Regions from separate parts of the Nocardiopsis sp. NPDC058789 genome, predicted to be linked through region 1. Evidence: riboswitches for the same ligand, from Rfam matches in the RefSeq annotation. Region 1 holds a riboswitch; the other holds the start of a gene.
The links. Region 1 has a riboswitch for cobalamin ahead of ACFW3L_RS11400 (CoA-acylating methylmalonate-semialdehyde dehydrogenase). Riboswitches for the same ligand answer to the same signal wherever they lie in the genome.

Region 1 (5,777 bases):
CCGGTGGCCAGGGCCTCGAAGACCAGGGCGCCGTCGAGCCTGGTCAGCCCGGTGCCGCCGGAGTCCTCGGAGACGTAGAGGCCGCCCATGCCGAGGTCGGCGGCCCTGCGGAGCACGTCGACCGGGAAGTGCTTGGTCTGGTCCCAGCCGACGGCGAACGGTGCGAGGTGTTCGTCCGCGAACCCGCGCGCGGTCTCGGCCAGCGCGCGCTGTTCGTCGGTGATCGCGGCGGTCACCGGACGACCGGGATCGTGAACTCCGCGCCCTCCTTGACCCCGGAGGGCCAGCGCGAGGTGACGGTCTTGGTGCGGGTGTAGAAGCGGATCGAGTCGGGACCGTGCTGGTTGAGGTCTCCGAAGCCGGACCTCTTCCAGCCGCCGAACGTGTGGTAGGCGACCGGCACCGGGATGGGCACGTTGACGCCGACCATGCCGGTGTTGACGCGCTGCGAGAAGTCGCGCGCGGTGTCGCCGTCCCGGGTGAAGACGGAGACGCCGTTGCCGTACTCGTGCTCGCTGGGCAGTCGCAGGGCCTCCTCGTAGTCGGCCGCGCGCACCACGGACAGCACGGGGCCGAAGATCTCCTCCCGGTAGACGCGCATGTCGGGGGTGACGCGGTCGAACAGGGAGGCCCCGGTGAAGAAGCCCTCCTCGTGACCCTTCACCTTGAGGCCGCGCCCGTCGACCACCAGTTCGGCGCCCTCCTCCACGCCCAGGGCGACGTAGGCGTCCACCCGGTCGAGGGCGTCCCTGGACACCAGGGGTCCGAAGTCGGCGTCGGGGTCGTCCGAGGCGCCCACGGTCAGCCCGGCGATGCGTTCGGTCAGTTTGGAGACGAGGGCGTCGGCGGTCTCCTCGCCCACGGGGACCGCCACGGAGATCGCCATGCAGCGCTCACCGGCGGACCCGTACCCGGCGCCGATCAGGGCGTCCGCGACCTGGTCCAGGTCGGCGTCGGGCATGACGACCATGTGGTTCTTGGCCCCGCCGAAGCACTGGGCCCGCTTGCCGTGCGCGGTGGCCGTGGAGTAGACGTACTCCGCGATCGGGGTGGAGCCCACGAAGCCCACCGCGGCCACGCGGGGGTCGGTGAGCAGGGTGTCCACCGTCTCCTTGCCGCCGTTGACCACGTTGAGCACGCCGGGCGGGAGTCCGGCCTCCAGGAAGAGCTCGGCCAGCCGGAGCGGGACCGAGGGGTCGCGTTCCGAGGGCTTGAGGATGAAAGCGTTCCCGCAGGCCAGAGCGGGTGCGGCCTTCCAGAGCGGGATCATCGCCGGGAAGTTGAACGGGGTGATGCCCGCGACCACGCCCAGGGGCTGGCGCAGGGAGTGGACGTCGATCCCGGCCCCGGCGTTGTCGGTGAACTCGCCCTTGAGCAGGTGCGGGATCCCGGCCGCGAACTCGACCACCTCCAGTCCGCGCTGGAGGTCGCCGTGGGCGTCGGCCACGGTCTTGCCGTGTTCGGCGGACAGGGCCCGGGCGATCGACTCACGCTCGGGTTCGACCAGCTGGAGGAACCTGAGCAGGACCCGCGCCCTGCGCTGGGGGCTCCAGGAACCCCAGGCGACCTGTGCCTCCTCGGCGTCGGCGATGACCGCCTCGGTCTCCGCCCGGTCCGCCAGGGGGACCCTCGCCCTGATCCGACCGGTGCTGGGCTCGTAGACGTCACCGAAGCGGCCGCTCCGGCCCGGGACGTTCCTGCCATGCACGAAATGCGTCAGCTCGCTGACCATGCGTGTTCGCTCCATCCTCGTGGACCACACGAATCTCGGGCCGCGAGCGGTGGCCTGACTTCCGGAGTCTCCCCCGGTCACAGTGGCGGGACCGTGCTGGATTCGCACCAGCTTCCCCGCTCCTCGGCCCCCTCACCATATAGTTGGACGTCCTACTAAATCCAGACCCCGAGGCGACGCGTTGTGGGACTCCGGCCCGCGCCGGTCGCCCACGCGGCCCGCGTGCCCCGAGTGGGTCGCGGTTAGCGTGGAGCTGTGTGCCGGTGCCCCCTCTCCGGAGCCACCCGAGACACCGGCGCGGAAAGTCGGTGGTCCCCCCGTGTCCGACCCCACCCCCCGCCCGTCGTCAGCGCCGCTCGGCGGACGTTTCTGGGCCTTCTGGTCCGCGTCCCTGGCCTCGAACCTGAGCGACGGCGTGGCGATGATCGCCGTCCCGTGGCTGGCGTCCTCCCTGGCCCCCGAGAACGCCGCGCTCGTGGCCGCCGTCGCCACCGCGGGCCGACTCCCCTGGCTCCTCCTGGCGCTCCCCGCGGGGGTGCTGGTGGACCGCCTGCCCCGGTTCACGCTGATGGTCTCCGCCAACGCGCTGCGGATGCTGCTCTGGGCGCTGCTGGCCCTGGTGGTGTTCTCCGGCTGGGCCTCGATCCCCCTGCTCGCCGCCTTCGCGTTCTGCTTCGGTGCCCTGGAGGTCTGCCACGACACCGCCGCCGAGACCACGGTGACGGCGCTGGTCCCCAGGGAACGACTGGAGAGCGCCAACGGACACGTCCGGTCCGGGGCGGTCGTCGCGCAGGAGTTCGCCGGACGCCCCTTGGGCGGGTTCGTGCTGGCCCTCGGCCTGTTCGCGCCGTTCCTGTTCAACGTCGCCGCGCTGCTGGTGTCGGTGGTGGCGCTCCTGCGGGTCCGCGCGACCACCCCCGCGACGACCGCAACGCCCTGCCCAACTTCCGCCGGGCGGACGCCGCGCGGTGTGTGGAGCGACGTGGTCGAGGGCGTGCGGGCCCTGTGGGACCAGCCGCTGCTGCGCTCGGTGGCCGTCATCGCGGTGTTCGTGAACACCGCCTACGCCACCCTGCTCTCCACCCAGGTGCTGTTCGTCCGCGACGTCCTGGGGCTGGGGTCGACCGGGTTCGGCCTGCTCATGGCCTTCGCCGCGATCGGCGGGGTGATCGGCGGGCAGGTGGTCTCCCGTCTGCGCTCCGCGCTGCCCCACGGAACCCTGCCGACGTTCTGCCTGGCCGCGAGCGGGCTGCTGTACCTGCTGGTGGCGCTGTTCCCGCTCACCCCCGTGGTGGCCGGGGTGTATCTCCTCAGCGGCGGCCTGGTGCTGGGCTACGCGGTCGCGATGACCTCCATCCGCCAGCGCGTCACCCCGGACCACCTGCTCGGGCGCGTGAACGCCGCCATGCGCACGGTCAGCTGGGGCATGAGCGCCGTGGGCATGGCGGCTGGAGGCGTCTTGGTGGCCGTCCTGGCACCCACCCTGGGCCAGGCTGACGCGCTCCGTGTCCCCTACGCACTGGTGAGCGCGGTCAGTCTGGCGGTGGTGGTGTTCTTCGGCCGCAGGCTGGTCGGTCTGGTGCGCGAGCACGACCGGTGAGCACGGGATCGGGGCAGGAGGGTCGCGCCCCGATCCGGTCATCCCCCGGACGCCCCGAGGGTGCGGAGGAGCCCGTGGGCCTCGTCCACCCGGGCGGGGTAGGCCTCGGGGCCCTCCGCGAGCCGCATCGCCGTGAGGTCGCAGGCCATGGCGGTGTGGGCCGCCAGGACGGCGACGTTCTCCGCCGTCCCGGCCTCGGTCAGGGCACCGGCCAGGCGGAGCGCCCTCTGTTGGCGGGTGAGCAGGTAGCGGGATCTGAGGTCGATGCTCTCCCTGAGGAGCCGCACGAGCACGGCCGAGTGCGCCGGGGAGAGGGCGGTGGGTCCGCTGGCGGTCGCGGCCTCACGGAGCAGGGCGAGCGCGTCCCCGAGGTCGGTCCCCGGCTTCAGGTCCGCACGTTCGCGCACGTAGGAGCACATGCGGTCCACCTCGGCGCTGTCGTCGGCGAACAGCACCTGCTGTTTGTCACCGAAGTACCGGAAGAAGGTCGTGCGGCCGACCTCGGCGCGTTCCGCGATGGCCGCGACCGTCACGTTGTCGAATCCGTGTTCGGCGAAGAGTTGGAAGGCTGCTGACACGATCGTGGCCCTCGCCTTACGACGTTTGCGAGCGTGGAGCGTGTCCGGGGGGTGTTGCATGAGGCGACCCTATCGAGTGGGAACTCGGTTCTCGATGGTACGCGGGACCGGCCATTGGGACGGTGGTCCCGAAACGGACCGAGAGACCGAAGGAGCGGGATGTCTTCCGGGCTGGATGACGGGATGTGACCGGCGTTCCGGGGCCTGGGGGCAGCCTCGGAGCGAACACCGGTAGCCCGGGAGTTTATTGCAAAGTGATCTGGTACCGACAACCGCCTTCCACTCGCCGCAGAACCCTTGCCCGGAAAGGGTTCCCTCCACACGGAAGTTATCCCTCAACAGGGCCACCATTTCCCCGAGGGCCGAATTCGCCACCCACGGTAAATCGTTCGGGTTCCTAACTATTCACTTGCCGAGACGTCCGGAACCCGCTCCCGGCGCCTCCTCGACCCTCCCCGCGCGCTCGTCCTCGTGGCTCCCGACGTTCGTCGCACCCCTGTGCCAGAGTGGAGACCTGGCTCACATCTTGGAGTTCGTCATGGCATATCTCCTGGTCATCGGCACGCGCAAGGGGCTCTTCACGGCCCGGAGCGAGGATCGGCGCACATGGGACGTGACCGGCCCGCACCGGCTCGACGAGGCCAACGACGCCGGGGTGAGTCCCGTCTACGCGGTCGGGATCAACCCGCACACCGGGCGTCTGCTCGTCGGCACGGAGAGCTGGCACTTCGGCCCGAGCGTCTGGCACAGCGACGACCTCGGCGCCACGTGGACCGAGCCCCCGGCCCCGCCGATCGCCTTCCCCCAGGACACGGACGGCTCACTGACCCGTGCCTGGCAGTTCGCCTTCGGCGCCGACCCCGACACCGTGTTCGCCGGGGTGGAGCCGCACGCCCTGTTCAGGTCCTCCGACGGAGGCGACAGCTTCGAGCTGGTCCGCGCGCTGTGGGACCACCCGCACCGGGTCAACTGGATGCCCGGTGCCGGAGGGGCCGCCATCCACACGATCCTGCCCGGCACTCTCGGTGTGGGCCACCGGTCGCCCGAGGCGATCACCGTGGCCATGTCCACGGGGGGTGTCTACCAGACCGCGGACGACGGGGCGAGCTGGAATCCGACCAACCGGGGCATCTCCGCGGGGTTCCTCCCCGACGAGGAGCCCGAGTACGGCCAGTGCGTGCACAAGGTCGCCGCCGCCCCGGACGGCTCGTTCTACGCGCAGAACCACCACGGCGTCTACCGCAGCGCGGACCCGGCGGCGGACGGGTGGAGCCGGATCGAGGAGGGTCTGCCCACCGACTTCGGCTTCGCCATGGTCGCGCACCCGCACACCCCGGACACCGCGCTGAACTTCCCGGTGATCAGCCAGGAGGTCCACCTCCCGGCGAAGCACCGCCTGGGCGCCTACCGGACCGACGACGGCGGCCGGACGTGGCGGGCGATCAACGAGGGCCTGCCCGAGGAGCCGTACTTCGGGATCGTCCTGCGCGACGCCGCCTGCACGGACGGGGCGGAGGTGCCCGGCTTCTACTTCGGCACCCGTTCGGGGGACGTGTACGCGACGACGGACGACGACGACCGCTGGCGCCTCGTCGCCGCCCATCTGCCCGACGTCCTGAGCGTGCGGGCCACGGAGGTGTGAGATGCGGGTGACCGTGCACCTGACCAGCGTGCTGCGTGCCGACGCCGAGGGCGCCACCCACGTTCGGGTCGAGGTCGAGGACGGAACCGCGCTGCGCGGGGTGCTGGACGCGCTGGCCGCCCTCCACCCCGGCCTGGACCGTCGGATCAGGGACGAGCAGGGCGCTCTGCGCCGCTTCGTGAACGTGTTCGTGGACCAGGACGAGTGCCGCACCGTGGGCGGCCT
Region 2 (5,777 bases), on a different contig from region 1:
GCGCGTGCTCCCACTGGCCACTTCCGGCCACGGGCGCCTCACCAAGCACACCGGCGGGGCGCCCGGAACGGTCACGCAGGTCGCCGGTGGTTTCCGCGCCCACGCCTGACGGGACCAAGGACCCGAATTCCGACACGCCCCATACCCGAGTTCCGATCGCTCTGTCCATGGGTGGACATCACGATCAAGTCACGCAAATGACGAGCTGGTGTGTCAGAAGCACGAAACGATGACGATTCACCCTCCTACCCCAGGTCCGGCCTGCCGCGTTGACACCGGTCAGGGCTAAGATGCAAGGCGTCCCGACCCTGACCTGCGGGGAACCGACCCGCTGGCTCCACACGCGGCGGTCGGCGCCCCGTCGGAACCGGGGACCTCCTCACGACACGGGGAACTCCCGCCCACGCCCGTCCGCTCTCGCCCGCGGTCACGGCGTACGAGGCGGGCCCACCTCCCCCACGGTTCCCCGTGCTGTCATCCACCCGGCGATCAGCCGGTGGCCACCACGGGAACTCGTGAGAACCCACGGGCGCGAACGCGCGCCTCACACAAGACGGTCACCACATCACCGGGCGAGGGGAGCCATGAGCGAAAACGGACCTTACAACCAGCCGCCGCAGAATCCTTACGGTGGCGGGGACGGCACCGGAGGACAGCCGCCCTACGGCCCGCCGCAGGGGAACCCCTACGGTGACGCCGCCACCGGCGGTCAGCCCGGCTACGGCCAGGGCCCCTACCCGGGCGCACCCGGCCCCGACCAGGGCATGTACGCGGGCGGCCAGCCGCCCTACGGCCCCGGCCCCGGCGGTCCCGTCGGCCCGGTGGGCCCCGGTGGGTACCCGCCCGCGCAGCCGCCCCAGGGCGGCGGAGGCAGCAAGGCCGGGACCTGGGTGGTCATCGGCGGCTTCGGGATCATCATCGTCCTCGTGATCGCCGTGGTCGTCATGCTCGTCACCAACGGCAACGACGGCGGGGAGATCGCCTCCGGTCCCGACGAGTCCTCGGAGGTCGTGGAGGAGGAGCCCGCGGAGGAGGAGCCGGCCGAGGAGGAGACCCCCGCCTCGAACGGCACCCTCGGCGACCCGCCCCACGCCCTGCCCACCGAGCCCTGCGAGGCCTTCACCGACCAGGTACAGACGGACTTCGTCCTCCGCGACAGCGGCAGCAAGTACGTCTCCGACAACACGTCGAGCTGCTCCAACCTCGGTGACCTCCCGGACAGCAGTCCCACCGAGGGCTTCGGCTCGCTGGAGGTGGGCTTCAAGCTGCCCTACAGCGCCAGCGACTCCCCGGAGGCCGCCTCCGAGGACATCGAGTACACGCTGGAGCGCGTCCGTGGCGGCGCCGAGTCGGACCGCTACGACGCCGACGACGTCGAGGTGGACGAGGAGTTGGAGATCGGGAGCGAGGCGTACCTGGTCATCACCAAGACCGACCTGCTCGGGGACAAGCTTCCCGAGGCCAGCCTGCTGCTGCGTCAGGACAACCTGATCATCTCGGTGACCTACTACCTCGACACCACCTCGGGTGATCACGAGGACCTCGCCCTACCGGACAACACCCAGGACATCATGGTCAACGCCGCCAACGAGGCGCTGGCCATCGTCGGGGGCTGACCCGTGCGGGCCGTGTGTCGGCCCGGGCACCGAAGGGGGCCGCGGCATCGCCGCGGCCCCCTTCCTCGTGTTCCGCCCCCGTCGTCAGGCGAGGTCGGCGCGGACCCGGCGGGCCGCCTCGACCATGTTGCGCAGCGCCTGCTCGGCCTCCGCGTAGCCACGGGTCTTCAGGCCGCAGTCCGGGTTGACCCAGAGGTTCCCGGCGTCCACGTGCGTCGCCGCCAGCCGCAGTGAGGCCTCGATCTCCTCGACCGAGGGCACCCGGGGCGAGTGGATGTCGTACACGCCGGGTCCGATGCCCCGCTTGTAGCCGCGCGCGCCCAGGGCCTCCACGAGCTCCATGCGCGAGCGGGCCGCCTCGACGCTGGTGACGTCGGCGTCCAGCGCCTCGATGCCGCCGACGATCTGGTTGAACTCCGAGTAGCACATGTGCGTGTGGATGGTGGTGCTCGCCGCCACCCCGGACGTCGCCAGGCGGAAGGAGTTCACCGCCCAGTCCAGGTAGGCCTGGCGCTGCTCCTCGCGCAGGGGCAGCAGCTCACGCAGGGCCGCCTCGTCCACCTGGATGTGACGGATGCCCGCGCGCTCCAGGTCCGCGACCTCGTCCCGCAGGGCCAGACCCACCTGGCGGGCGGTCTCGCCGAGCGGCTGGTCGGTACGGACGAACGACCAGGCGAGCATGGTGACGGGGCCGGTCAGCATGCCCTTGACCGGCTTGTCGGTGCGCGACTGGGCGTAGGTGATCCACTCGACCGTCATCGGCTCGGGGCGCGAGACGTCACCGAACAGGATCGGCGGGCGCACGCAGCGCGAACCGTAGGACTGCACCCACCCGCGCTCGGTGGTGGCGTAGCCCTCCAGCTGCTCGGCGAAGTACTGCACCATGTCGTTGCGCTCGGGCTCGCCGTGGACGAGGACGTCCAGGCCGATCTCCTCCTGGAGCGCGATGACGCGGTCGATCTCCGAGCGCAGGGTCCGCTCGTACTCCTCGGTGGACAGCTCGCCCCTGCGGTGCGCGGCGCGGGCACGGCGCAGCTCGGGAGTCTGCGGGAAGGAGCCGATGGTGGTCGTGGTGAGGGTGACGTCGGTGGGAGCGCCACGGTCCTCGGGCCGCTCGTAGGCGTCCTGCCCCAGGGCGTCCAGGCGGGCGCGCACACGGGCGTCGGTGAACGACGGGTTGCCGGTGGCGGCCGCGTCGAAGGCGGCGTCCTCGCCCTCGGTGAGGACACGGCCGAGCAGGGCCACCTCCTCGGCCTTCTGCTTGGCGAAGGCCAGCGCGGCACGCAGCTCGGGGGCGAGCGAGGTCTCCGCGTCGAGGTCGATCGGCACGTGCAGCAGCGAGCAGGAGGTACTCACGGTCAGCTCGTCGGTGAGGGCGAGCAGCGTGCCCAGCTCCGCCACGGCGGCGGGCAGGTCCGTCCGCCACACGTTGCGGCCGTCGACGACGCCCGCGACCAGGCGGGTGGAGCCGAGGCCGGAGACCGCGGCGAGGTCCTCGACGCCCTCGGCGTCGGTGACCAGGTCGAGGCCGACCGCCTCCACCGGGGAGTCCTTGAGGACCCGCAGGGCGGCGGCGCCGATGGAGCCGAAGTAGGTGGAGACCAGGAGGGAGGGGCGGTCGGTGAGGGCACCCAGGCGCTGGTAGACGCGCTCCAGGTGACCGACGGCCGAGCGGCCGTCGTCCGTGGCCAGGATCGGCTCGTCGAGCTGGACCTCGGTGGCGCCGGCGGCCCGGAGGTCGGACAGCAGGCGGGCGTAGGCGTCCAGGAGCTGGTCGAGGAGCTCGATCGGCTCCCAGCCCTCGGGGGCGTCGTCGGCCGCCTTGGCCAGCAGGAGGAAGGTCAGCGGACCGACCAGCACGGGGCGGGTCCGGAACCCGGCCTCGGAGGCCTCGCGGAACTCGGTGACGGGCTTGTCACCGACCAGACGCGGCCGGGTGCTCGGGGAGAGCTCGGGGACGAGGTAGTGGTAGTTGGTGTCGAACCACTTGGTCATCTCCAGGGGCGGAGCGCCCTGCTCGCCCCGGGCGAGCGCGAAGTAGCGGCGCAGCTGCTCGTCCCGGTCCCCGGCCTGGGCCGGGGAGGGGAAGCGGGAGGGCACGAGGTCGAACAGGACCGCCGTGTCCAGCACCTGGTCGTAGAAGGAGAAGGTGTTGGACGGCAGGTCGTCCACGCCCGCCTCCCGCAGCTGGGCGTAGACGCCCAGGCGGAGTTCGGAGGCGACGGCGTCGAGTTCGGCGGCGGTGGTGCCGCCCTTCCAGTAGGACTCGCTGGCGCGCTTGAGTTCGCGGTCGGGGCCGATGCGCGGATAACCGTGCACGGTGGAACGCACGGACGGCCGGGCGGCCGGGGTGCTGGGCATGGAGCTTCTCTCCCTCGTCGAAAGCCGGGTACCGGCCGCGAGGCGAGCGAAGGCGCGGACACGCCGAGGGAGCGCCTACGGCGCTCGGCTGTCTCCGCCCTCGGCCCTCCCTCGGGGCACGGGACCACCGGCGGCACGGGTGCGCCGCCGGGTGGAGGCAGGTCTTCGGACTCGTGGGCGTCTCCGGCGTCTCCGCCGGGTTCCTACTGGTCGCCGCTTCCCAGTTTCCGACTTTTCCGGTCGGATCACCAGTGCTTGTGGCGACGTTCGTTCCCACTCACCGCTGCGGGGCAGTCCCGGACTCGCACCGGGTTCCCTCTCTCGACACGCAACGCCCGCCCCGGAAGGCTTCCGGGGTGACCAAGGGTGGAGCGTGTACCTTCCACGGCTGCAAGTATAGGGAGCGCCCCCTCCGCCCATGCACCCGGCGTGGCCCTCGGCCACTCGGCGTGAACCCGTGCCGGGTTCGCGGCATCACAACCGACAATCAGCGTTACGTGGGGGAGCGCTCCCCCTCCTCCCCCACGAACGTTCGTCAGACGATGAACGTGGAGAACCACAGGTGAAGCAGCAAGACCGGCAGACCATGGCTCCCGACCGACCCCTTGTCACGGTCGCGATCGCGATGGTCGTCCTGCTGGGGCTGGTGCTGTCGGCGTCCCGACCCGTCGGACTGTTGGAGGACAGTGCCCTGGCGGGCGACGGCGAGCAGTCAGCCGGGGACGGACCCCCGGCCACCGGCGAGCCCGACCAACTGACCACGGTCACCCCCGACGCGGTCCCCGGAACGGAGGAGATCACCCTCGCCCACGAGGGGGACGCGGACGTCTCCGTCACCTACCCGTCCATCCCGAACGCCGAGCCGCTGTCGGACTTCCTGGAACGGACCCTCAGCGCCCAGGCGCGGGCCTTCGAGGCGGCCGTCCCCGGCGCACGCACGTTCCACGGGGAGTGGGGGCTGACCGCGGCCGACGACGGGATCGTGGGCGTGCGGATGACCACCACCGAGACGGACTCCGAGGAGACGCGCGAGGGACACAGCACCTACTGGTACGAGACCGACACCGGCGCGGTCCACGGTTCGAGCCACCTCCTCGCCGGGCAGGCGGAGCTGACCGACCTGAACGAGCGGGTGCGTGAGGCGGTGTCCGACACCGACGCCGTTCCCTCGGCGCTGCACCCGATCAGTTCGCTCTACGACTCCGTGGGATTCAACCCGGACGGCGACCTCGTGGTCGAGTTCGACGCGGGCCAGGTCGCCCCGGCCGACGCGGGCCGTGTGCACGCGGTGCTGCCCCGGGACGAGGCCGAGACGCTGCTCTCCGACCTCGGGCTGCGGGTCCGCGACGCGGCGACCACGGGGGTGCGCGAGTTCTCCATCGACGAGGCTCCCGAGGCGGACAAGGACGGCTCGGTCCCGGCGGCGCCCGGCGTGCTGGCCCCGCGTGACGACTCGGTCGACTGTTCCGCGCCCGACACCACGTGTGTGGCGCTCACCTACGACGACGGCCCGGGCGGACGCACCCCGGAGCTGCTGGACGCCCTGGCCGCGCACGATGCCAAGGCCACGTTCTTCGTCACCGGCCTCCCGGTCAGGGAGCACCCGTGGGTGGTACGCCGCACCTACGCCGAGGGGCACGAGGTGGCCAACCACACCCTGGACCACCCCAACCTGACGGAGCTCTCGGCGGGCGGGGTCCGCGAGAACCTGGAGGCGACGCAGGCGCTGGTGCACCGGGAGACCGGCTACACGATGGACCTGATGCGACCGCCGTACGGGGCGACCGACGGCACGGTCGC

Region 2: another riboswitch for cobalamin. It lies ahead of metE (5-methyltetrahydropteroyltriglutamate--homocysteine S-methyltransferase); the one in region 1 lies ahead of ACFW3L_RS11400 (CoA-acylating methylmalonate-semialdehyde dehydrogenase).

What each region holds. Positions count from the first base shown of each region.
Region 1 is NZ_JBHYOW010000006.1:374,455-380,231, forward strand. Features, by position in the region: gene ACFW3L_RS11395 (acyl-CoA dehydrogenase family protein) at 1-236, opposite strand, end outside; gene ACFW3L_RS11400 (CoA-acylating methylmalonate-semialdehyde dehydrogenase) at 233-1,732, opposite strand; adenosylcobalamin (AdoCbl) riboswitch at 1,731-1,876, opposite strand; gene ACFW3L_RS11405 (MFS transporter) at 2,052-3,332, shown strand; gene ACFW3L_RS11410 (TetR family transcriptional regulator) at 3,371-3,970, opposite strand; gene ACFW3L_RS11415 (WD40/YVTN/BNR-like repeat-containing protein) at 4,449-5,552, shown strand; gene ACFW3L_RS11420 (MoaD/ThiS family protein) at 5,554-5,777, shown strand, end outside.
Region 2 is NZ_JBHYOW010000010.1:99,938-105,714, reverse strand. Features, by position in the region: gene ACFW3L_RS16615 (DUF3558 domain-containing protein) at 585-1,616, shown strand; gene metE (5-methyltetrahydropteroyltriglutamate--homocysteine S-methyltransferase) at 1,701-3,977, opposite strand; cobalamin riboswitch at 4,116-4,345, opposite strand; gene ACFW3L_RS16605 (polysaccharide deacetylase family protein) at 4,564-5,777, shown strand, end outside.